Aliamphritea ceti: one gene and its partners. The protein of the gene in region 1 interacts with the protein of each later gene in a pairwise test. Links are inferred from orthologs where the notes say so. Each region holds a gene or a part of one and is shown on either strand. Other genes may lie near its edges.

Region 1 (8,512 bases):
GAGGCACTCCGGCCTCCTGAAACAAATGCTTTAATGATTTACCCGGCCGACCTAAAGGATGACATTTATCACCTTCCTGCCGGCTACGAATGTCCACGCCCATCAGCCATGAGTCTAAATCCTTACCGGCATCAGACTTGAGCGTCAAAACACCGCCATGCGAAAGACCTGACGCCAACACATCAATCAAGCACTCCTGCCACCGTAAACTTTCAGTCACTGGATCAATGTATAGCTTGGAACGGTAACGACGAATAACTGTATCACCTAACAGCAATTCAGGCTGTGAATCAGCAGCAGCCTCTGCCATAACACGTAAACTATCTACTTGCCCCTCTGACAACATCAGGCCAAACTGACGAGACCAGTACCGCAGAGCATTGACCTGACGGCGCCCGGACAGCAATTTGAGTTCAGTAAGAGACAAGGTATTAGCTGATGCCAAGCAGGCCTCCAGGTCGGCCTGAGCAAGTTCTTCAAGAAGCGCTTCAGCATCTGCAAGATGACAAGCTGTAGCATTGAGACGCTCATTCACCCGCGGCCATCGTTTAGCGAGTAATGGCAACACTTGCTGACGCAAATAATTACGGTCGTACTGAGTATCTGAATTACTGGGATCTTCTACCCAGCTTAAACCTTCCCGAATTGCCCAGCTTTTCAGCTCAGAACGTGAACATCCCAGCAAAGGTCGCAGCAGCTTACCATTATTCAGTTTGCGTTGGACGGCCATAGCTGCCATACCTCTGACGCCAGCTCCCCGAAGCAAACGGAACAGCAAAGTTTCGGCCTGATCATCAGCATGATGCGCCATCATTAAGCAAACATCAGAAGACATCTTATCTTCGAAAACAGAATATCGCGCATTACGAGCAGCAGTTTCGACACTCCCACCCTCAAGCTGAACCTTCTCAGCACGAAAAGTCAGACCACGTTGCTCAGCCTGCTGTGCACAAAACAGCTGCCACTCGCCAGCCTCAGACTGCAACTGATGATTTACATGCAAAACGGTTACTTGCTTTGCTGGTAAAAAGCGGGCTGCCAGCTCCAGCAAAACCATCGAATCCAGACCGCCACTCAGAGCAATAATCCAGCGTTGAATACCTGAAACCTTAGTCAGCTGTCTTTGAAAGCGTTGTGATAAATCATCCACAGATACACCACTCATTACGATAATATCTACTCTGCTTAATTATCTAAATAGTACTCTAAAACCTGCGCACTAAAACCAATACTCAAAGCCAGCACCCTAAAACAAAAAAACCGCCGGAAATTCCGGCGGTTCTTCTTAATTCAGCGAGTCGCTTACTGATCAACACCATAAGCCATCAGACGCTCGTAACGACGCTCCAACAACTCTTCTGTGTTGAATTCGTCATAACGTACCAAGGTATCTAACAAGTGCTTTTTAAGGTTTGCAGCCATTAAACCGTGATCACGATGTGCACCACCTAATGGCTCATCAACAATCTGATCAACCAGACCTAACCCAAACAAGCGGTCAGATGTCAGACCCATTGCTTTAGCAGCATCAGGAGCACGGTCAGCACTCTTCCAAAGAATAGATGCACAACCCTCAGGAGAAATCACAGAATAGGTTGAATACCGCAGCATCAATAACTCATCACAAACACCGATAGCCAGAGCACCACCGGAGCCACCCTCACCAATAACAGTGGAGATAATAGGCGTTTTCAGTCGCGACATAACTGCCAGATTGAAGGCAATGGCTTCACTCTGACCGCGTTCTTCCGCACCAATACCCGGATAAGCACCCGGTGTATCAATGAACGTCAGTACAGGCATTTTGAAGCGCTCTGCCATTTCCATCAAACGCAGCGCTTTGCGGTAGCCTTCAGGACGCGGCATGCCGAAGTTACGACGTACTTTCTCTTTAACTTCACGACCTTTTTGATGACCAACGATCATAACAGGACGACCATCAAGGCGCGCAATCCCACCAATTAGGGCCTGGTCATCCGCATAATGGCGATCACCATGCAGTTCTTCAAAATCATCAAAGATGTGTTTTACATAATCAAGCGAATACGGGCGCTTAGGATGACGCGCCAGCTGTGAAACTTGCCATTCGCTCAAGTCAGAAAATAAAGACTCAGTTAAGCTACTGCTTTTCGCCTGTAACTTGCTGATTTCTTCTTCAATATTCAGTTCGTTGTCATTACCGACCAGACGCAGCTCTTCAATCTTCGCTTCCAAGTCAGCAATTGGCTGTTCAAAATCCAGATAATTGGGATTCATGCTTAACGTATTCCGTTTGTTTCTAAGTCGCTGCCGGGCGCGTCCCGGTAACGGAAAAAAATTCTGCTAAGTGTACCCGCACATGGAATCAAGAACCAGTATCAGTCCACACTTAGCGGTTATTTAATAACAAATAGACACAGCATCGCCGCCAAACTGATCTTTAAGTTTAAGTAACACTTCGTCAGTGGGCTCGATTTTCCAGTTATCACCAAGATAAACACGGGCCGATGCGTCTTCTCTGCTGTACTGTAATGCAACACTCACCGCCGCAGCGCCTTTAGAGGACTCTAAAACCTGCTCCAATACTTTGAGCTGACGCTCTTTTAGCTGTTCGGCTTGGCAGTTTACCTGAATATGCGAAGCATAACGGGCACGTGCCTGAGTGATATTAATAACTTTATTCGCCCTAACTTTAGTACGACCTGAATATTCATCATGCGCAATTTCACCTTCAACCAATAAAATTGCATCTTTATTCAGTAAGTGACGATGTTCGTCAAAACTATCACCGAACAGGGTAATCTCTATACGGGAAGTACGGTCATCAAGTGTAATAAAGCACAACGGATCACCTTTTTTGGTTTTCTTCATCCGTATATCAACCACCAGACCCAGCATTTTTTGCTGCTGGCCTCTGGCAGGCTGTAGCTCAACAATCCGTTTGGAAATAATATTTGGCAGCTCAGCTTCATATTCATCTATAGGATGACCCGTCACATACAGACCAAGCGTATCTTTCTCGCCCTGCAGACGTTCTTTATCGGTCCAGCAACGCAGCTTTATATAATCAGCATATGGATCGCGGGGATCCTCAGCCTCCATATCGCCAAACAAGTCAAACATACCTGCGTTCTGATTACGCTCACTCTGATCTGCTGCTTTTAACGCTTCAGGAATCGCTGCCCACAACTGAGCACGGTCCGGACCAAGCTTATCTAAAGCACCACATCGCACCAGTGCTTCCATCACCCGTTTATTAATTTTTTTGCTGCCAACACGTTTACAGAAATCAAAGATATCTTTAAACGGCCCTTCCTTTCTTCCTTCTACAATCGACTCAATTGGTCCTTCACCAACACCCTTAACAGCTCCCAGACCATAGACAATTTCACCCGCGTCATTTACCGTGAACAGATATTCTCCACAGTTAACGTCCGGCAGTACCAGCGGCAACTCCATCGAGCGGCATTCTTCAATGAAGATCACCACTTTCTCGGTATTCTGCATATCTGAAGATAATACAGCCGCCATAAAGGGTGCAGGATAATGTGCTTTTAGCCAGGCTGTCTGATAAGACACCAGTGCATATGCAGCAGAGTGTGATTTGTTAAAACCATAACCGGCAAACTTTTCCACCAGATCAAAAATATTACCCGCCAAATCCCGGTCAATATTATTTGTTTCGCAACCTTCAAGAAAAGAGACCCGCTGCTTCGCCATTTCTTCAGGCTTTTTCTTACCCATTGCCCGACGCAGCATATCTGCGCCGCCAAGGGTATAACCTGCCATCACCTGAGCAATCTGCATTACCTGTTCCTGATACAGGATAATGCCGTAGGTAGGTTCCAATACCGGCTGGAGACTTTCTAACTGATAATCAGCATGGGGATAAGCCAATTCAGCCAAACCGTGCTTACGGTTAATAAAGTCATCTACCATGCCCGATTGCAATGGCCCTGGTCGGAATAGTGCCACCAGTGCCACTATATCCTCAAACCGGCTTGGCTTAAGCCGGTTTACCAGGTCCTTCATTCCGCTGGACTCCAACTGGAATACAGCAGTTGTCTCAGCTGATTGAAGCAAATCGAAAGTAGTAGAATCTTCCAGATCGATTAAAGCAATATCAAGAGGCTCTTCGCCTGTTTTCGCTCTAATCCCATCAATAGTTTTAACAGCCCAGTCGATAATAGTGAGCGTACGCAGACCTAAGAAGTCGAACTTAACCAACCCGGCTTCTTCAACATCACCTTTATCAAACTGTGTAACAAGCCCGTGACCATGCTCATCGCAATAAGTCGCGGAAAAATCGGTTAGCTTGGTTGGCGCAATAACCACCCCGCCGGCATGCTTACCTACGTTTCGGGTGACACCCTCAAGCTTGTAGGCCATGTCCATGATTTCTTGCGCTTCTTCGCTGGAATCAACGAACTCACGCATCATAGGCTCTTCTTCCATAGCCCTACTGAGTGTCATACCTATTTCAAAAGGTATGAGCTTTGACAGTTTATCTGCTAAACCAAAGGCCTTACCCTGTACCCGGGCTACGTCTCTGACAACCGCTTTTGCAGCCATAGTACCAAAAGTTACAATCTGAGATACCGCGTCCCGACCGTATGTTTCAGCTACATAATCAATAACCTTATCTCGGTTATCCATACAGAAGTCGATATCAAAATCCGGCATTGATACCCGCTCAGGATTCAGGAATCGCTCAAAAAGGAGGTCATATTCCAGCGGATCGAGATCGGTAATTTTCTGCGCATAGGCAACTAACGAACCTGCACCCGAACCACGTCCAGGCCCAACGGGTACGCCGTTGTCTTTACCCCATTGGATAAAGTCCATTACGATAAGGAAATAACCGGGAAAACCCATTTGAGTGATAATATCTAACTCAAAGTTCATCCGGTCTTCGTATGCTTTTCGCTGTTCGGCGTAATCCTCAGCTTCTTTATCCAGCAATATCTCAAGGCGGTCTTCAAGACCCTTCCAGGATACATCAGCAAAGAATTCATCCATGGTCATGCCATCAGGAATCGGATACTTAGGTAAATAATATGTCCCGAGATCCAGCTGTAAATTACAGCGTTTGGCAATTTCAATGGTATTAGCAATGGCCGAAGGAATATCTGCAAATAACGCCTGCATCTCTTCAGCGGATTTCAGATACTGATTTTCACTGTAGTCTTTCGGACGAGTAGGGTCTTCCAGTGTGCGGCTCTGGTTAATACATACCCGAGCCTCATGCGCGTCAAAATCCGTAGGACTGACAAACATAACCTCATTAGTAGCAACTAAGGGACAGCCGCTACGTTGCGCTAATTTTACAGAAGCATGCACACACTCTTCATCATTAGTGCGATCGGTTCGTTGAATTTCCAGATAAAACCGCTGTGGAAAAATCGCCTGCCACTGCGCCAATAAAACATCCGTCTGATCACTGTTGGCCAGCAACGCTTTGCCAATTTCACCTTCTTTAGCGCCGGAAAGCGCAAGCAATCCTTCCGGTTGCGCCGCAATCCACTCTTTAAGAATCACCGCCCGGTCATGTAAAACATTCTGACCTTTCTCATAGGCTAATGAAATCAGCTCGGTAAGATTACGGTAGCCTTCCTCATTCATGGCCAATAGCGTTAAGCGATGCGCTTCATCATCTTCAAGACTATTTACAACCCAGACATCTGAACCAAATATAGGTTTAACGCCAGCACCTGTTGCGGCTTTGAAAAACTTAATCAGACCAAAAAAGTTTGTCTGATCAGTAAGTGCTATTGCAGGTATCTGCTGTTTTTTTGCGGCCCCCATCAGTTCTTTAATACGAACCAGACCATCTACCAATGAAAATTCACTGTGCAGACGCAGATGGACAAAACCGGGAGCGTTATTCATAAGTTAACCAAATTAATTAAACTGAATGTTGTTCAAGTAAACGGGCCACAGGCTTAAAACTGCGACGATGCTCTGAGATCGGGCCATACTTTTTAAGCCTCTCAAGATGCAACGGTGTAGGGTAACCTTTATGCTGAGCAAATCCATAGTCAGGATACTCAACATCCAGAGCTTTCATTTCCCGATCCCTGTATACCTTTGCCAATATTGATGCAGCACTTATGGAAGGCTCTTTTAAGTCACCCTTCACTATTGCTTCTGACGGGCAAACCAACCCTGGAGGACAACGGTTACCATCTATTAATGCATATTCCGGAGCAGGGGTCAGTTGATTAACTGCACGACTCATTGCCAGCATTGAAGCATGCAGGATATTTAACTCATCGATTTCTGCCACCTCTGCCCAGGCGATAGACCAGGCAAGAGCACGCTCCTGAATTAAAGGATATAAAGCTTCACGCTTTTTTTCGGTAAGTTTTTTTGAATCTGTCAGTCCTGCAATAGGCTTACTGGGATCTAAAATAACGGCAGCGGCAACAACCCGTCCAACTAAAGGACCTCGTCCAACTTCATCAACACCTGCCACTAACTGCTGACCCCGAAAATCAAATCCCTGAATCTGCATGCAAGCGCCCTCTCTTATCAGCAACAAGCTGTAATACCGATTCAGCTGCCTGTTCATCCGCATTCTGACGAAGCTGAATGTGCAGCTGATGAAAACGCTGCGTTACAGGTCCTTGCTGTTTACTATCAAGCAAAGCTTCTTCAACTAAAGGCCCCAAAACCTCAGGCCGCACATCATTCTGAAGCACTTCAGGCACTAATTTTTCACCCGCTAACAAATTAGGCAGAGAGATATACGGTGTTTTTACTAAACGTGACAATATTTGATACGTCAGCGATGCCATTTTATAGGCGACAACCATCGGCTTTTTCAAAAGCATAGCTTCTAACGTAACCGTACCTGATGCCATTAAAACAGCATTAGAAGCTTGCATAATCAGGCGGGACTCTTTCAAATGCAACCGGACAGGCAAGTCGCTGTAATCAGACTCAATTAACTCTTTCAATGAATCAAAACGCGCCTGGCTGGCAGCAGGAAGGATAAACTGTAATTCCGGGTTTCTCTGATACAGCCATCGCGCTGTATCCAGAAAAGGCTGCGCAAGATATTTTAGCTCACCTCCGCGACTACCAGGCATAAGGGCTATCAGCGTATCGTTTGCAGGGATTTTTATTTGTTGACGCGCGTCTAATATAGACGGCTCAAGCTCAATCATATTAGCCAATGGATGACCAACAAACTTAACCGGCATATCATGCTGTTCATAAAAGCGTGCTTCAAAAGGCAACAGCGTCAACATAAGATCTGTTGTTTTTAGAATTTTGAAAACCCGCTTACTTCGCCAGGCCCACACAGACGGACTGACATAATGAACGGTAGGTATACCTGCGTCTCGCAGCTTACCTTCCAAGTTCAGCGTAAAATCAGGCGCATCGATACCGATAAAAACATCTGGCTGCCAATCGATCAACTGCTGGGTAAGCTGCTTGCGTATCCCGAGCAACTCCCGTAAACGTCCCAGAACCTCTACCAGCCCCATTACAGACAGACGTTCCATTGGATATAAAGAACGACACCCTTCTGCCTGCATCAGCTCTCCACCAATGCCACAAACCTCAAGATCAGGTACAGATTGACGTAATGCCTTAATCAGACCAGCGCCAAGAATATCTCCTGACGCCTCACCGGCAACGACAGCTACTTTCATACGTCCGGCCTTAGAAGTGATTAGCGAATAATGCCACGTTCAGAAGATTTAAGAGAGTCGATGATCAGCTGTACTTCAGCACAATCTTTAACCATTACCTGCAATTCATCCAATGCTTCATCCAGCTTCAGACCACTGCGATATATCAGTTTATAGGCACGCTTAATACTACGAATCGCATCATCGCTGTAACCTTTACGGCGTAAACCTACTGAATTAATACCATGTGGTTTTGCTGAATTGCCATTGCACATAACAAAGGCAGGAATATCCTGTAAAACCACGGTCCCTGCGCCACACATACTATGTGAACCAATATGACAAAACTGGTGAACAGCAGTAAATCCACCTAGGATGATGTGATCTCCAATATGAACATGTCCGGCAATCGCTGCGTTGTTAGCAACAATATTATGACTGCCAACTATACAGTCATGTGCAACATGGACATTTGCCATGAATAAATTGTCATCACCAATTTTTGTAATACTATTATCCTGAATAGTACCCCGATGAATTGTGCAGCCTTCACGAAACACATTATCATCGCCGATGATTAACTCAGTTGGTTCACCCTGATACTTCTTGTCCTGACAGTCTTCACCAATGCTTGAAAACTGAAAGACGCGATTGTTTTGGCCCATTTTTGTGGGGCCTTTAATAACCGCATGAGGTCCAATGCGACAACCAGCACCAATCTCAACATCTGCACCAATGTAGGTCCAGGGACCTACTTCAACATCTGCAGCGAGCTTAGCGCCAGGTTCAACTATAGCTTGTGGATGAATCAATCTCAGACCTTTCTGTCAGCACAGAGGATAGTTGCTGAACTTACAAGTTCACCATTCACAGTCGCTTTTACATCAAATTTC
Region 2 (7,424 bases), 1.1 Mb from region 1 along the record:
AATTTTTCAGCATTACTGAATCATGGAGTGTTTATGAAATATGCCGTGTTGTTTGTCGATGATGAAGTCAATGTGTTGAATGCTTACAAGCGTAATTTACGGAAATATTTTGATATTCATACTGCGCTGAGTGGTAAAGATGCTTTAGAGGTGCTGGCTAAGCATAAAGAAATTGCTGTAATCGTGACGGATATGCAAATGCCGTCAATGAATGGCGTTGAGTTTTTGCAGCAGGCCAGAGGGGCATCAAAAAACAGTGTCAGGCTGATGCTGACCGGTAATGCAGATCAGAAAACTGCGATTGATGCGATTAATCAGGGCGATATTTTCCGTTTTATTAATAAGCCTTGCTCGCCGGCAGAAATGCTGCAAATACTTAAGCTTTCGATTAAACAGTATCAATTGATAGTTGCCGAACAGGAGATGCTCCGTACGACTTTGAAAAAGAGCATCGAAGCTTTGATCGAAACTCTCTCTCTGGCGTGCCCTGAATCTTTTGGCTCGGTCAGCCGGGTTAAGCGTTATGTGATTGATTGCGTTAAAGCAATGGGCAGTCATAGTCTCTGGATGTATGAGGCAATGGCAATGTTGGCGCAGCTAGGTTATATCACTTTACCTAAAACGATTATTGATAAACTGATGATGGGTCAGCCGCTGGATGAAGATCAGCAACTTGAGTTTTATAAACACAGTGAAGTAGGTTTTAAACTGGTAAGTAAAATTCCAAGGCTAGAGGATGTTGCGCAGGCAATTCGTTATCAAAATAAGGGCTATGATGGCAGTGGTTTTCCGGAAGATAATCTGTGTGGTAATGACTTGCCGGTAGGTGCACGTATTTTGAAAATTGCACTGGATTATGAGCGTTTTGAAAAGCTTGGAGGTTCTGCTGAATCTGCTTTGGCGCATATTCACGAGAATCAGGAACGCTATGACCCCCGTATCTTTAAATTCTTTGTTCAGTCTTTGGGTGAAGCGCGGCAATTGACGTTAGAGCATGTTGGCCTGATGGGGCTGACACCCGGAATGGTGTTTGCTGAAGATGTTATGACGGATCAGGAGTTGTTGCTGGTAAGTAAAGGTCAGGAAGTTACTGAGTGTGTTATTGATCGTTTCTATAACTTTAGCCGGCATCATAAGTTACCTGAACAATTCGGCGTCTACGTCAGTCATTGATCAGTTCAGCTGTTATACCGAGAGTCATGTTCTGTGTTAACAGAAATGCTTGGATTCTTTAGCCTTTGTGGCTGCATCCCTGCGGGAGTCTTTGTATACTGCAGGGAGTTATTCTGTCGAGCGGAACCTTCCTGTTATTATGCTGCTGAAACAACAACCTCCACTGGAACAATGCCTGCCAGCTTTGCGGGAATGGTTTGATTCGGATCTGGGTAAGCAGTTACTGGATGCGGAACAGGCATTACTTGATCGTTTGTTACCGACTCTGTTTGGATACCACCTGGTACAAATCAGTGTTGATAGTCGGCTCGATTTGGGCCGTGAAAGCCCGATTAAGCATCGGGTACGAGTCAGTCCTGTGATTGAATTAGGCATGAGCACGCATGCACTGATTGCCACAAATGAAGAATTACCACTTGAACATAACAGTTGTGATGTAGTGGTATTACATCATGCGCTGGACTTTGCTCAAAGTCCGCATCAGGTATTGCGTGAAGCTGCCCGTATCCTGCGTCCGGGCGGACATTTAATTCTGTTAGGTTTTAACCCCATCAGTTCCTGGGGACTATACCGAGCGCTAAGATGGCACAAGAATGAGTTGCCATGGAGTGGTCATTTCATTAGTCAGCATCGTTTACGTGATTGGTTAGCGTTGTTGGAATTGTCAGAAGTACGCGCGTTATCCGGGTATTTTGCATTGCCGTTTCAACGGGCAAAATGGCGTGAAAACAGTTTCTTTTGTGAACGTATATTACGACGTTACGGTAAGCGTAACGGCGCATTTTCTATTCAGGTTGCACGTAAAGATGTTGCTGGAATTACAGCAATAAAGCCCCGGTGGCAGCGGCGACGATTAATTAATTTACCAATTGCTGAACCTACGGCACGGGCAAATAAAATTGGTCGATAATTATTTATTAAGAGGTGAGTGTGCAGAAAACTGTACAGATTTATACCGATGGTGCCTGTAAAGGGAACCCTGGTATTGGTGGTTGGGGAGCTGTGCTGCGCTACGGCGAAAATGAAAAGCAGTTATGTGGCGGTGAGCGTAATACCACGAATAACCGGATGGAGCTGATGGCAGCAATTGCGGCGCTTGAGGCGCTGAAGCAGCCTTGTGAGATAATCCTTACGACTGATTCACAGTATGTGAGAAAGGGTATTACCGAGTGGTTGAAGGGCTGGAAACGCAATGGTTGGAAAACTGCCTCGAAACAGCCTGTCAAAAATGCTGATTTATGGCAGCGGCTAGATGCCCTTAATGCCAGTCATAAGATTGACTGGCGTTGGGTAAAAGGCCATAGCGGACATCCGGGCAATGAACTGGCGGATGAGTTAGCCAATAAAGGTGTTGAGCAGGCGCGCGCGGCTTCCTGATCTTAACTGAACTGATAAAGAAAGTGAGATAGCTCAATGCGGCAGATAGTACTGGATACCGAAACAACAGGTATAGATCCTAAAGAGGGTCACCGGATCATTGAAATTGGTTGTGTTGAAATGGTGGGCCGTCGTTTGACCGGCAGGACCTACCATCAATATATAAATCCGGACCGAGTCGTGGAAGATGAAGCGATTGGTGTTCACGGTATAACCAATGAGTTTTTGGCAGATAAGCCTCGCTTTGCTGAAATCCAACAAGAGTTTCTGGATTTTATTCGTGGTGGTGAGCTGGTTATTCATAATGCGCCGTTTGATGTTGGCTTCATGGATCACGAGTTCAGACTGAATAATCACCCTGAGCGGGTAAATGATTTCTGTGGTGTGGTTGATACGCTTGCACTGGCGCGTAAGAAGCATCCGGGACAAAAAAATAACCTTGATGCGCTATGTCGTCGCTATGGTATTGATAATTCACATCGTGAGCTGCATGGCGCTTTGCTTGACTCCGAGATACTGGCAGATGTTTATCTTCTTCTGACTGGCGGGCAGAAAGCGCTGTTGTTAGGAGGGGATGGTGATTCTGGTGAAGGTGGTAGTAAAGTTAAGCGTTTAGATCCAAATGAATTTCAGCTGACTGTATTAAGTGCCAGCAATGATGAGCTCGCAGAGCACCAGGCTTTTCTTGACAAGCTTGAGTCTAAAGGTGGTTGCATTTGGAAAGATGTCGAGCAGGGTGAAGCAGCTTCCTGAACGAATTTCAGGCAATAAAAAAGCAGGCATTAAGCCTGCTTTTTTGTGCCTGTTTCATCATTAGATGAAAGCAGTCACGCTAAGGTAGCCAACAATACTCATGACAATGGTGTATGGCAGAGCCATCCAAACCATTTTACCGTATGACAATCTGATTAATGGTGCCAATGCAGAAGTCAGCAGGAACAGGAAGGCAGCCTGGCCGTTAGGTGTTGCAACGCTTGGTATATTCGTACCGGTATTGATTGCAATGGCCAGCTTGTCGAAGTGCTCACGGGTAATTGTGCCAGCATCCAGTGCTGCAGCTACTTCGTTAATATAAACAGTTGCTACAAAAACGTTATCACTGATAGCAGAGAGTACACCGTTAGCAATGAAGAACAGGCCCGGTTGAATCGCTTCATCCATTGCCAGAACCGCAGTGATAATCGGCGTAAACAGGTGCTGCTCATGAATCACTGAAACAATGGCAAAGAATACAACCAGCAGTGCGGTGAAAGGTAATGCTTCTTCAAATGCTTTACCAATCTGATGTTCTTCAACAACGCCATTGAAAGCCGTCAGCAGAATGATGATAGCCAGGCCGATAAGACCTACAGCAGCAATGTGTAATGCCAGAGCAAGTACCAGGAATAGTGCTACACAAGCCTGAACAACCAATACCATTTTGTCACGTTTAGTTTGCTTACGGTCTTGTTCAATCGCATATTCTTCCAGAATGTGTCGAACAGCTTCTGGTAACTGTGCGCCGTAATCAAACCATTTAACTTTTTCAAGAAGAACACAAGTAATCAAGCCAGCTACCAGTACAGGCATTGTTACTGGCGTCATCAGAACGAAGAATTCAATAAAATTCCATCCCGCTTTTTCAGCAATCAGAAGGTTCTGAGGCTCACCAACCAGCGTACAAACGCCGCCCAGAGCAGTACCTACAGCACCGTGCATCAGCAGACTGCGCAAGAAAGCACGGAACTGAGCCAGTACTTCATGCTTGTCCATGTGAACTTCTTCGTCGTTCGCATGGTCGTGATCTTCCAGATGGAAGCTCTTGCCGGAGGCAACTTTATGGTAAACCGCGTAGAAGCCGACACCGACACTGATCAGTACAGCAGTTACTGTCAGGGCATCCAGGAATGCAGACAGCACAGCTGCGAAGAAAGAGAACAACAGGGATAGAAATGTCTTGGAGCGCACTTTCAGCAGTATTTTGGTGAAGGCCCATAACAGCATGTCCTTCATGAAATAAATACCGGCAACCATGAACATTAGCAGTAAGATAACCTGCAGGTTAGCTTCTACTTCATGGTAAACGCTTTCAGGGCTTGCCAGGCCTATGATTATGGCTTCCATTGCCAATAAGCCACCGGGCTGTAATGGATAGCATTTAAGTGCCAAAGCCAGTGTGAAGATAAATTCGAAGATCAGTATCCAGCCAGTAATAGCCGGACCGACGGTCACAAACAGAATAGGGTTAATAATTAAGAAAAGAACGATCGCTTGTTTATACCAAATTGGTGAATTACCAAGGAAGTTCTTAGTGAGAGCCTGCATTGTTGTCATTGACATATCATCCTGTGCCGATAAGTGGCTGTAAGTGATACAGTTTATTATTCGATGATCGTAGGGTATCAGGTGTTTTTATAAAGCAAAAGTCTAACAGCACCAAGAAATGGACTGAATCCGACCTTAGAGGGGCTTAAGGTATACCACATCCGAGCCCTTTGCTTTCCTATTTGGAAATGTGTCACTGCCAGATGTTGGTGCTTCCTGTTCAGAAATTACATAAAACTGCACTTGTCATTCAAAAGCATTTCTCACCTAAGCATTGTTAATAAAGCAGTGCTGTTGGTGGGCGGATTAGACATCGTATGCCGTTTCCGTTTTATTATATGGTTTAACATTTTGTTTCTTTTCAGGGATTAGTCAAGATGCAGACTACCGAATATGTGTATGTTCTGAATAATATTGTGCTGACAGATGCCGGTGGCAGGTGGTTGTTTACAGAGCAAAGTATAGAGCAGAGCAATATTCAGGCTTGCTATGAGTTAAGTCTGGAGCCTGAATGCTCAGTGCAAATGCTGGTGTTGAATGTCTTAAGTAATGAGTTGACACAGGATGTGCTGACTCTGCGGCAATTATTAGCTGGGGCTGATAACAGAGTCTTTCAGATATTGGCCAGAGCTTCTCAAGTGGCTACCTGGCAGCATGATCACCGTTATTGTCCCCGCTGTGGATCGTCATTGCTACATCACGAAAAAGATCTTGCTAAGCAGTGTGTTAGCTGCAACTTGTTACAGTATCCACGTTTATCTCCATGCGTCATTATGCTGGTGAGTGATGGTGATTATTGCTTATTAGGTCATGGCCATAATTTTATCCCGGGCGTATACAGTACGCTGGCCGGTTTTATTGAAGTAGGCGAGACCGCTGAGGCTGCAGTTGCGAGAGAAGTGCGCGAAGAGACCGGGGTGAACGTTAAGAATGTCCGGTATTTTTCAAGCCAGCCCTGGCCATTTCCTCATTCTCTTATGTTGGGCTTCACTGCTGAGTATGCAGGGGGGGAGATTAACTTGCAGGAGGAAGAACTGGCAGATGCGCAATGGTTTCATGTTGATAACCTGCCTGACCTGCCAACGTCTTTTTCTATATCACGCTTTTTGATTAATGACTTTATTCGCTCAAGAGGCAGGGTTCCGCCGGCTGAATAATGTAGCCCGTCAATATCCTGTCTATACTGACTCTGTGTGTTTGTATTAAATCAGCGTTTAAAAAGCTTGCTGAGTTTAGTGGCAAGCATGATGTTACCTTCGGCGCGTAAGCTGCCTTTTAGGTAAGCGCTCATGCCGTCAGTTTCACCATTGACGATGCGAATAAATGTTTCGCTGTCAGTGATGAGAGTGATATCCGGGTCATCATGTTCGCCGCGCACTGCGTGACATTGCTGGTTGGCTATATCCAGATAAAAGTCTTCAGCGTCATCAAGTATGAACTGATAGCAAGTGTTAACGCCTACGGCATTTTCCGGGCAAAAACGGCTGGCGAATTTATCAATAACCTGGCTGACGCTGATAGTATCGGACATCGGAAAGCTTCACTGTAATTATAATCGAATAGCAGAAAGGGCTATGGTACATTAGCGGCGCTTATTTTTCTTTGTTTCGATGCTGCGGGAGATGACGGTGGTCGATTTTTTTGCCAATTACGGTTTGTTTTTAGCTAAGTCAGTGACGGTTGTTGCTGCAATTATTATTGTGATTGCCGGTATAGCGGCTTTAAGTAGTCGTAATAAGAGCAGTGGTGAAGGGGTGCTGAATATAGACAGCCTGAATGACACCCTCGAAGATATGGAAGATGCGTTAAAAGAAGCTGTCCTGGACAGTGATCTTTATAAAGCGCAGTTAAAGGCAGAAAAGAAGAAATTGAAGCGGGAAGCAAAAGCCCGCAAGAAAGCATTTAAAAATGCCGAACAACCGGAAGAGGAAGATCGCCGTCGGGTGTTCGTGATTGATTTTGATGGTGACATCAAAGCATCTGAGCTGGAGCCAATGCGCGAAGAAATTACCGCTATCCTGACGTTGGCAACAGAAAAAGATGAAGTGGTTGTTCGTTTGGAAAGTCCGGGCGGCATGGTGCATACCTATGGTCTGGCCGCGTCGCAGCTTGAGCGTATTAAACGTAAGGGCGTCCCGTTGACGGTATGCGTGGATAAAGTAGCGGCCAGCGGCGGTTATATGATGGCTTGTCTGGCAGATAAAATTATTGCAGCTCCTTTTGCCATTTTGGGCTCTATAGGTGTAGTTGCACAGATACCGAACTTCCACCGCTTACTGAAAAAGTTCGATGTCGATTACGAAATACTGACGGCAGGTGAGTACAAGCGCACGATGACTGTGCTGGGTGAAAACACTGAGAAGGGTCGTGAGAAGTTTGTTGAAGATCTGGAAGATACTCACACTTTGTTTAAAGAATTTGTCGGTGAGTTCCGTCCACAGGTGGATCTGGACAAGGTCGCAACGGGTGAGGTTTGGTTTGGACGTCGTTCACTGGATGTCAATTTAGTAGATGAGTTGCAAACCAGTGATGAATACCTGATTGCTGCTTGTCAGGATGCAGATGTGTTT
Region 3 (7,354 bases), 720 kb from region 1 along the record:
TCCAGATTACGCTCATGGAACTCATCAAAAATAACTAAGCCGATCCCATCAAGGCTGGGATCATCTTGAAGCATCCGCACCAGTATGCCTTCAGTAACCACTTCGATGCGGGTCGCCGGACCAATTGCAGACTCAAGACGCACTCTGTAACCAACAGTTTCACCAACTTTTTCGCCCAACATCTGCGCCATACGCTGAGCCGCTGCACGGGCAGCAAGCCGGCGAGGCTCCAGCATGATGATTTTCTGGCCACTCAGCCAGTCTTCATCTATTAAAGCTAAAGGTACACAGGTGGTTTTACCGGCACCGGGTGGTGCTTCCAGTATTACCTCAGTACTGGAGAGCAAAGCAGACTTAAGCGCGTCGAGCACATCATGGATAGGCAATGAAATCATATAGAATCAATCTTGAATTAACTGACAGGTAAAGCAGATTTCGTGCATTGTAACAGGCACCGCTGATGCAAACAGAAAATTACTTCGCTAAGAATTACCCGCTGAGAATAGCTGAAGTTTTTTCAGCCATGTAGATACCGAATACAGTGAACCGGAGCCACTATAAATTCCAGGCAAAAAAAAACCGCACATATGTGCGGTCATAAGCAACGATCAAAGGTTTGTCGCCCTCAACAGTCCCAGGAAAATTCCGGTTTACGGAAACAGACTGGACGGCGTTAAGTAAAAGTTACCGGTTAATTTGTCTGTTTCACTGTAGATAAATTCATCATAGCCTAGGCTTCGCCTGTTGGCTCCTCTTGCAACTGGGTTTCATCCCCAGATTGGGTACCGAGGTTTGCAAGCATGGAATCCAGCATCGACAGATTATTCTGCAGTTGCTGCTGAGCATTGTTGCTGGCTTCGGTATAACGGCCATCCTGCTCAATCAGGTTGTTTAGCAGTGAACGTGTAAAGTCAGTGGCGTCCTGCATAATCTGATGCGCATTACCCAGCTGTTCTGTCAGGCCTTCACGTATTGGCTGTAGACCCTGCAGCCCAAAGCCAGGATCATTCATTTGCTGCACATTTTCATACATTGCTGTGCTGGTATATGTCTGGCTGCGGGTCAGCTGGAAGTCCATAGACGCCAGTTCAGCACCATCCATCTGATAATTAGCAGCGGTATTAAAAGCATCCTGTACATTGCCAGAGAAGAAATCATTGGCAATGCCTGTCATGTCTTTTACCAGGTTCGTTATCGCATCCAGCTCATCAGCATTTAAGTCGCCCTCGACACTGAATCCAAAAGAACTGCTGGAAGACTGCTCTAACGAAACGCTTGCTGCCTGGCCGTTGTTATTACTGACGCCTGCAATACTGGCTCTGAAGCTGTCCTGTCCACTGAACTCGATGGTAACTTTGTCACCTTCTTTGGTTTCCAGTGTCAGTGAAAAGCTTTCAGCAGCAGTAAAACGCTCTGACGCAGCTACTGCCTGCGAACTGCCACGACGTGATACTTCATCAGATTGCGTCTGTCCCGGCGGGTCTAATCGTTCATTACGCCCCGGAGTCCGGTCAGAAGAAAGAGGATTACTGAATAAGTTCGAGGACGGTAACTGTGAAATGTCCATCGTGCAGGCCCTGTATATTAAGTGGATCAATGGTCTGTTTATCGACACTGATTCCACAAACTTAAGGCCTAAATTCAATCAGTTTGGTATTTACTAATAACCAATAGCCAACTAAGGCACTGATTAATATTTAACCTACTTTGATTAATAAGCAGTTTTTATCGCAGCTTTAAAGCAAGAAATGTTAGAAAATAAATTTTTGTCAGCAAATTTCTATCTGCTCTATCCACTTCTCTTCATCGTTATCCAGATATACCTGTTCCAGTAAGGCTCCTGGCCAGGCATGTTGCTGGTTGATATAACGAAGCATAGCGACAGACAGCATTTTGACCGGAACCACTTCGCTCCAGATAGAGTTATTCAGACATCGCCAGTGATTATGATCAATTAACCTGGGCCGCATAATCTGCTTCTGACAAGTACCACAAATCATAATGCAGTGATCATAATCAGGCTCAGTCAGAACCGGCGGTACTTCATACACCGACAGCTTCACACCCTGCGCGTCACACAGTTCACAATGTGCGCTGCAACGGCGCACTAAATCTTTACCGAACATCGACAGGCCATAATGACCTTCATAATGTTTAGCATGTCCTCTGGACATACATCACCCCCATACTCAGTAAGACCTGCAAACAGCACTTTGTAATAGGTGTTGCCCTACAAACTGTACAGGCCTTAACACGAGTCCATTCCATATACAGCGTTGACACTAAGTATTAGTCAGGTCGCCAGAATTACAACTTAAAAATCAATATATCTCCTTTATTTCAATAAGTTATAAGAAAAATTTAAACACTTTAACTATTGTGAAATAATAGATTTTTCAGGTGTTAGCGGCACGTTCACTGCTGTTACATGCCTATTAAGCACGGCTTTTACCAAGTGGTCAGTTGCATATGCAACAAAACTCATTTTGAAATTTTTTCCCGTTTATACCTGTAAGACCCATAAAAATGACATATGTCACTTTACAGTTGAGGATTACATAAATATGATAATCGTTATCATTTAGATTTACGGAATTAAAACTATGCGCTTTCTTTGCGAAACTCACCGCCAGCAACTTCTTCAGGATGAAAATCAGGTACTCAGTCACTGGCATGAATGGATGCGGCAGGGTGATTCTTTTTTGCAGGCAGAGCAGTGGGCTGACGCTTTTCGGGTACTGGGATGTAGCTTTGAAGCCGCCGAGTGGTTGCTATTTGATTGCCAGACTGAGCAGCAGGATTTTGCCCACCTGAAACATTTTATTACCGCTGGTCAAAGGCTTGCTGGCTGTTGTCGCCGCAGTGGCCGTACCGATCTGGAATTACACTTCTTACTCTCAATTCACTACCGACTGATTGATCTGGCAAAAAGCAGTGCATCTGAATATTACCCGCTGAGCCTTAACCTGCAGGAATCTATTCAGCGACTCAAGCAGCATAGTCATCAGCATGGCGCGTTTGAAGGATATCCGGATTGTCTGGCAGAAACAGCAACCTACCAAAAGAGCTTGCGTCGTCATCTTCACTGATAACAACGCAGCCTTACCAACAACAGGCGAATGAAATTACAGCGTCAGTGTGAAATCATCGGCATCCTGATAAGCAGGGAATTGCTCCCGAAACGCCAGTAGATCTGTTTTTAATAAAGTTTTACTGGCGCAGAAGCTTTTACCCTGCACCTCATCACACATAATTTCGCCTTTGAAATCCAACAGCATACTGTCTCCGCTGTATTCAAGCTGATTGGCATCTACCCCTACCCGGTTTACACCAACAACATAACAAAGGTTCTCAATTGCTCTGGCAGCTAATAATGTCCGCCACGGATAGCGGCGTACCGCTGGCCAGTTTGCCACATACAACGCCAGATCATAGTCATTGCGGTTGCGTGAATAAACAGGAAAACGTAAGTCATAACACACTTGCAGTAATATATCCCAGCCACGAAAGTTGACCACAACACGACCTTCCCCGCTCTGGTAACGCTCGTGTTCGCCTGCCATGCGGAACAGATGACGTTTATCGTAAAACTGAACGCTACCATCAGGCTCAACCCAGAGCATCCGGTTGTAGTATTCACCATCCTCAATAATTGCCAGGCTGCCACAGACAGCAGCATTTCGCTGTGCCGCCTGTTGCTTCATCCAAACGATACTTTCACCATCCATATTCTGGGCCGCTTTACGGCTATCCATAGAAAAACCAGTGGCAAACATTTCAGGGAGCACTATCACATCAGCCTTGGCTGAATGTTCATCCAGCATGCGTACATACATTTCACAGTTCTGTGCCGGGCTCTGCCACTTAATATCTGGCTGAACCAGTACAACGGTCAATTCGTCCTGAACTAAATTTTGCATAATATTTCCGCGGCCTTCTCAAGAGTATTGTCTTCTTTGGCAAAACAAAAACGGATAAGTTTCTGCGCCGGCGGCTGTTGATAAAAGACTGAAATGGGGATTGCCGCAACACCCTGCTCTGTCAGCCAGTCAGCAAACTCAATATCACTTTTCTGGTCATCTATCGCTGAATAATCCATCAGCTGAAAATAAGTACCGGCCGTAGTCGAAAACTTAAAACGGCTTTTTTGCATCAGTGAACAGAACAGGTCCCGCTTGGCTTCATAAAATGCCGGCAACTGCAGATAATGCTCCGGATGCGTCTGCAGATAATCTGCAACGGCACACTGCATAGGATGTACCGAACTGAACGTCAGATACTGATGAACCTTACGCAATTCCTTACTCAGCGCCTCAGGCGCCACGCAATACCCAAGCTTCCAGCCGGTGGTATGTAAGGTTTTTCCGAAAGAAGACACCACAAAGCTGCGGCTAGCCAAAGCAGGTCGGGTAAGTACACTGTGATGCTGACTGCCATTAAAATAAATATGCTCGTACACTTCATCACTGAGCAGCAATATTTCGGTGCCGGCTAATAGCTTTTCCAGACCGTCCAGCTCAGTTTCACTCAGTACTGCTCCACTGGGGTTATGCGGAGAGTTAATAATCACCATCCGGGTACGGGTGTTAATTGCCTGAGCCAACGTATCGAGTGGTAAACTAAAATCACCACTGTTCAACTGCAAATGTACAGCCGTACCACCATTCAGCTCTATCGCCGGTTCATAACTGTCGTAGGCCGGATCAAACACAATCACCTCATCGCCCTGACGAATCACAGCACTGATCGCAGCAAAAATGGCTTCTGTCGCACCACTGGTAACAGTAATTTCAGATTCAGCATCCGGCAGCACGTCGTAGCAACGCTGGGTTTTCTCAGCAATAGCCTGACGTAAAGAAGGTGCCCCTGTCATCGGCGCATACTGATTCAGCCCTTGTTGCAGATAAAAATTAACCCGTTCCAGTAATTCACGTGGACTGTCAAAGTCAGGAAACCCCTGTGAAAGATTGATAGCATTTTTTTCGGCTGCCAGTTGCGACATTCGGGTAAAGATCGTTGTGCCGACTTTTGGTAATTTTGAATCTATATGCACGATTAAAGTCTTTTATCAGTACGCTGTTATTTTCAGTTTCTGACAAAATCTTACACCCAGTTGATAGCTACCGCAGTAACTTCCTCAGCTTTTCAATACTGGCGCCTAATTGGCAACACTGGGCAACATCAGACAATATTAAAAATAAAGAATTGAAAGCACTAAACCTATTACCCATCAGAGTTAGCAGTGACACTAACTTATAAAATTTTGGCCCCGTGATTAGTTCTGCCAAGCACATTAAAAAATTAGTAGATGTAGCACGCCACGAACGAGCACCCCTATTGCGGCTCCAAGCATGGCAGCTTTCGCGACTTGCCTTACCCGCTTGCCGGCAGAAATAATAATAGCTACGCCAACAACATCGAACGGATTAATAGCGAAGCCTGCAATCCGGTTGAGATCCGTCACTGTCAGCGCTCCCTGATCCAGCAGATCCAGTGTTACCCCCATCATCGCCGTGCCACCGGCAATAAACTTAGTCACAATAGGTAATACCGCAGCTTCCGGTAACGCCAGTAACTCCAGCAGTGGAGATAACAACCAGGTAATGCCCTCAATGGCACCGGTAAGCTTCAGCACATTCACCAGACATATAGCCAGTATCAGTAAAGGAATCGAACTGATAACGATTTTAATACCTTCCTGACCACCGTCAGACATAATCTGCATGATGCTCTTCGGCTCTGGCTTTTCTGCTTCTACCGCATGGTCTTTCTGATCGCCATCATCCCAGACAGGCTGTCGGGCAAACCAGTAATAGGTAGCGCTGGCGGCGACCAGACCACCCACTACAGATGTCAGCATCATAACGCCCAGATCAAGACCCACTGCTGCCAGGGGAAACACTACATTGGCTTGCGACAAAGTCAGTACTACAGCCAGTGTTGCCGCAATTGAACGCCGGGCGGTACCGTCTTTATCCATAACCGCCAGAGTCGCAATCGGTGCTGAAAAGCTGACAAACAGAATCTTAACGATGGCAAATACACCCATACCGGGGATACCAAATATCCGTAACAGAGGTGACAACAGATTGGCTATGAATGCCAGTACCCCCTTAGCCTCCAGCAACTTCATCAGTGCCAGCATGACTACCATTACCGGCATCAACAGATACAGGGCCATATCAACGGCCGTTCGGCCAGACTCTAAAATTAACGGGACAATCTGCTCCACTGGTAATGCTCCATATCTAACCGCAGATAAAAACCGGCAATTTTACGCAAAGCTACATTTCTGGTCTGAAATATTTTACGACCGGTCTGACCTTTCCTTTATAACGGCAATGGCACCAATTCGCTCTCAGGTGGTCTTACACAGACTTAACGGTGTACAAAAACTTAACAAAATCTTTCATTACTCACCATATTGGGTATATTGAACGGTGTGTCGTTTTTCTTTTTACATCTGTGCATTAATACTGCACCACGTGCATTACCCAATTTCTAACACGTGTTCAAAGGCAATGACTATGCGATCAGCACTTTTTTCAATAGTTATATTTTTTAGTGCTTGTATTCAGGCTGGTACACAGTCCTCTTCCGAAAAACTCCCTCAACTTGCTTCTGTCAGCGTCGCTGTACTTGCTGACAATGAAACCGATCCGCTGTTGCTAAAGAATGCCGATATGCAGGTACCGATTGCCTCTGTCACAAAAATAATGACGGCAATGGTTATTCTGGATGCCGAACAGGATCTGAACGAATACATCACCTTCACTAAAGCTGACAAGCAAGCCATTAATAACTATTACAGCCGTATCCGAATAGACTCCCGCCTGCGCCGTAAAGATGCGCTGCGGATCGCCCTGATGTCTTCAGAGAACTTTGCGTCAATGACGCTGGCAACTAACTATCCGGGTGGCAGCAAAGCCTTTGTTCAGGCAATGAATGATAAGGCCGCAGAGCTGGGCATGAATCAAACCCGCTTTGCAGACCCAAGCGGTTTATCGCCCAACAATGTAGCAACGGCATCAGATTTGGCGAAAATGGCTCTGGCGGCGGCTAAGTACCCTAAACTTCGTGAATTCAGTACTACCGGCCAGTTCACAGCTAACTTCAAAGGCCCTCGCTACCGTCTTGGCTACGGTAATACCAACCCTCTGGTACATCGCACCAGCTGGCCAATAGATATCACTAAGACCGGATACTTAGATATTGCCGGGCGTTGCCTGGTAATGGTGACGGAAGTTAAAGGTAAAAAACTGGCAATGGTATTCCTGAATTCATACGGAAAACGGACTCCCATAGGCGATGCTGGGCGGGTAAAACGATGGCTAACAAAAGGTGAAACGGGCAA

Evidence for each region. Proteins that work in one complex are often made in the same cells at the same time.
Region 2: the proteins of dnaE (region 1) and dnaQ interact in binary tests that used the Escherichia coli proteins (3 or more experiments, as listed by UniProt). The link is inferred for Aliamphritea ceti from one-to-one orthologs.
Region 3: the proteins of dnaE (region 1) and OCU49_RS07330 interact in binary tests that used the Escherichia coli proteins (3 or more experiments, as listed by UniProt). The link is inferred for Aliamphritea ceti from one-to-one orthologs.

Annotation. Positions count from the first base shown.
Region 1 is NZ_AP025282.1:878,611-887,122, reverse strand. The notes cover bases 2,180-6,265. They hold dnaE (DNA polymerase III subunit alpha), read right to left. Parts: upstream 5,869-6,265; coding sequence 2,380-5,868; downstream 2,180-2,379. Other genes in these bases: rnhB (ribonuclease HII), read right to left, coding at 5,885-6,265; accA (acetyl-CoA carboxylase carboxyl transferase subunit alpha), read right to left, coding at 2,180-2,256. In the rest of the region: tRNA lysidine(34) synthetase TilS, read right to left, coding at 1-1,165; more of accA, read right to left, coding at 1,303-2,179; more of rnhB, read right to left, coding at 6,266-6,493; lpxB (lipid-A-disaccharide synthase), read right to left, coding at 6,474-7,640; lpxA (acyl-ACP--UDP-N-acetylglucosamine O-acyltransferase), read right to left, coding at 7,661-8,431; 3-hydroxyacyl-ACP dehydratase FabZ, read right to left, coding at 8,434-8,512. UniProt on the Escherichia coli protein: DNA polymerase III is a complex, multichain enzyme responsible for most of the replicative synthesis in bacteria. This DNA polymerase also exhibits 3' to 5' exonuclease activity. The alpha chain is the DNA polymerase catalytic subunit.
Region 2 is NZ_AP025282.1:1,964,925-1,972,348, forward strand. Bases 1,447-4,444 are described here. They hold dnaQ (DNA polymerase III subunit epsilon), read left to right. Parts: upstream 1,447-2,586; coding sequence 2,587-3,303; downstream 3,304-4,444. Other genes in these bases: OCU49_RS09005 (class I SAM-dependent methyltransferase), read left to right, coding at 1,447-2,083; rnhA (ribonuclease HI), read left to right, coding at 2,104-2,550; nhaB (sodium/proton antiporter NhaB), read right to left, coding at 3,364-4,444. Also shown: OCU49_RS09000 (HD domain-containing phosphohydrolase), read left to right, coding at 34-1,173; more of OCU49_RS09005, read left to right, coding at 1,313-1,446; more of nhaB, read right to left, coding at 4,445-4,869; nudC (NAD(+) diphosphatase), read left to right, coding at 5,232-6,011; OCU49_RS09030 (SCP2 sterol-binding domain-containing protein), read right to left, coding at 6,062-6,385; protease SohB, read left to right, coding at 6,483-7,424. UniProt on the Escherichia coli protein: DNA polymerase III is a complex, multichain enzyme responsible for most of the replicative synthesis in bacteria. The epsilon subunit contain the editing function and is a proofreading 3'-5' exonuclease.
Region 3 is NZ_AP025282.1:1,597,386-1,604,739, reverse strand. Bases 2,981-5,908 are described here. They hold OCU49_RS07330 (pyridoxal phosphate-dependent aminotransferase), read right to left. Parts: upstream 5,054-5,908; coding sequence 3,908-5,053; downstream 2,981-3,907. Other genes in these bases: OCU49_RS07325 (nucleoside recognition domain-containing protein), read right to left, coding at 5,294-5,908; OCU49_RS07335 (amidohydrolase), read right to left, coding at 3,126-3,920; OCU49_RS07340 (hypothetical protein), read left to right, coding at 2,981-3,089. Outside these bases: ATP-dependent helicase HrpB, read right to left, coding at 1-395; OCU49_RS07350 (hypothetical protein), read right to left, coding at 731-1,567; OCU49_RS07345 (phnA protein), read right to left, coding at 1,770-2,174; more of OCU49_RS07340, read left to right, coding at 2,604-2,980; more of OCU49_RS07325, read right to left, coding at 5,909-6,232; pbpG (D-alanyl-D-alanine endopeptidase), read left to right, coding at 6,528-7,354. UniProt on the Escherichia coli protein: Shows aminotransferase activity with methionine and histidine as substrates, and to a lesser extent also with phenylalanine.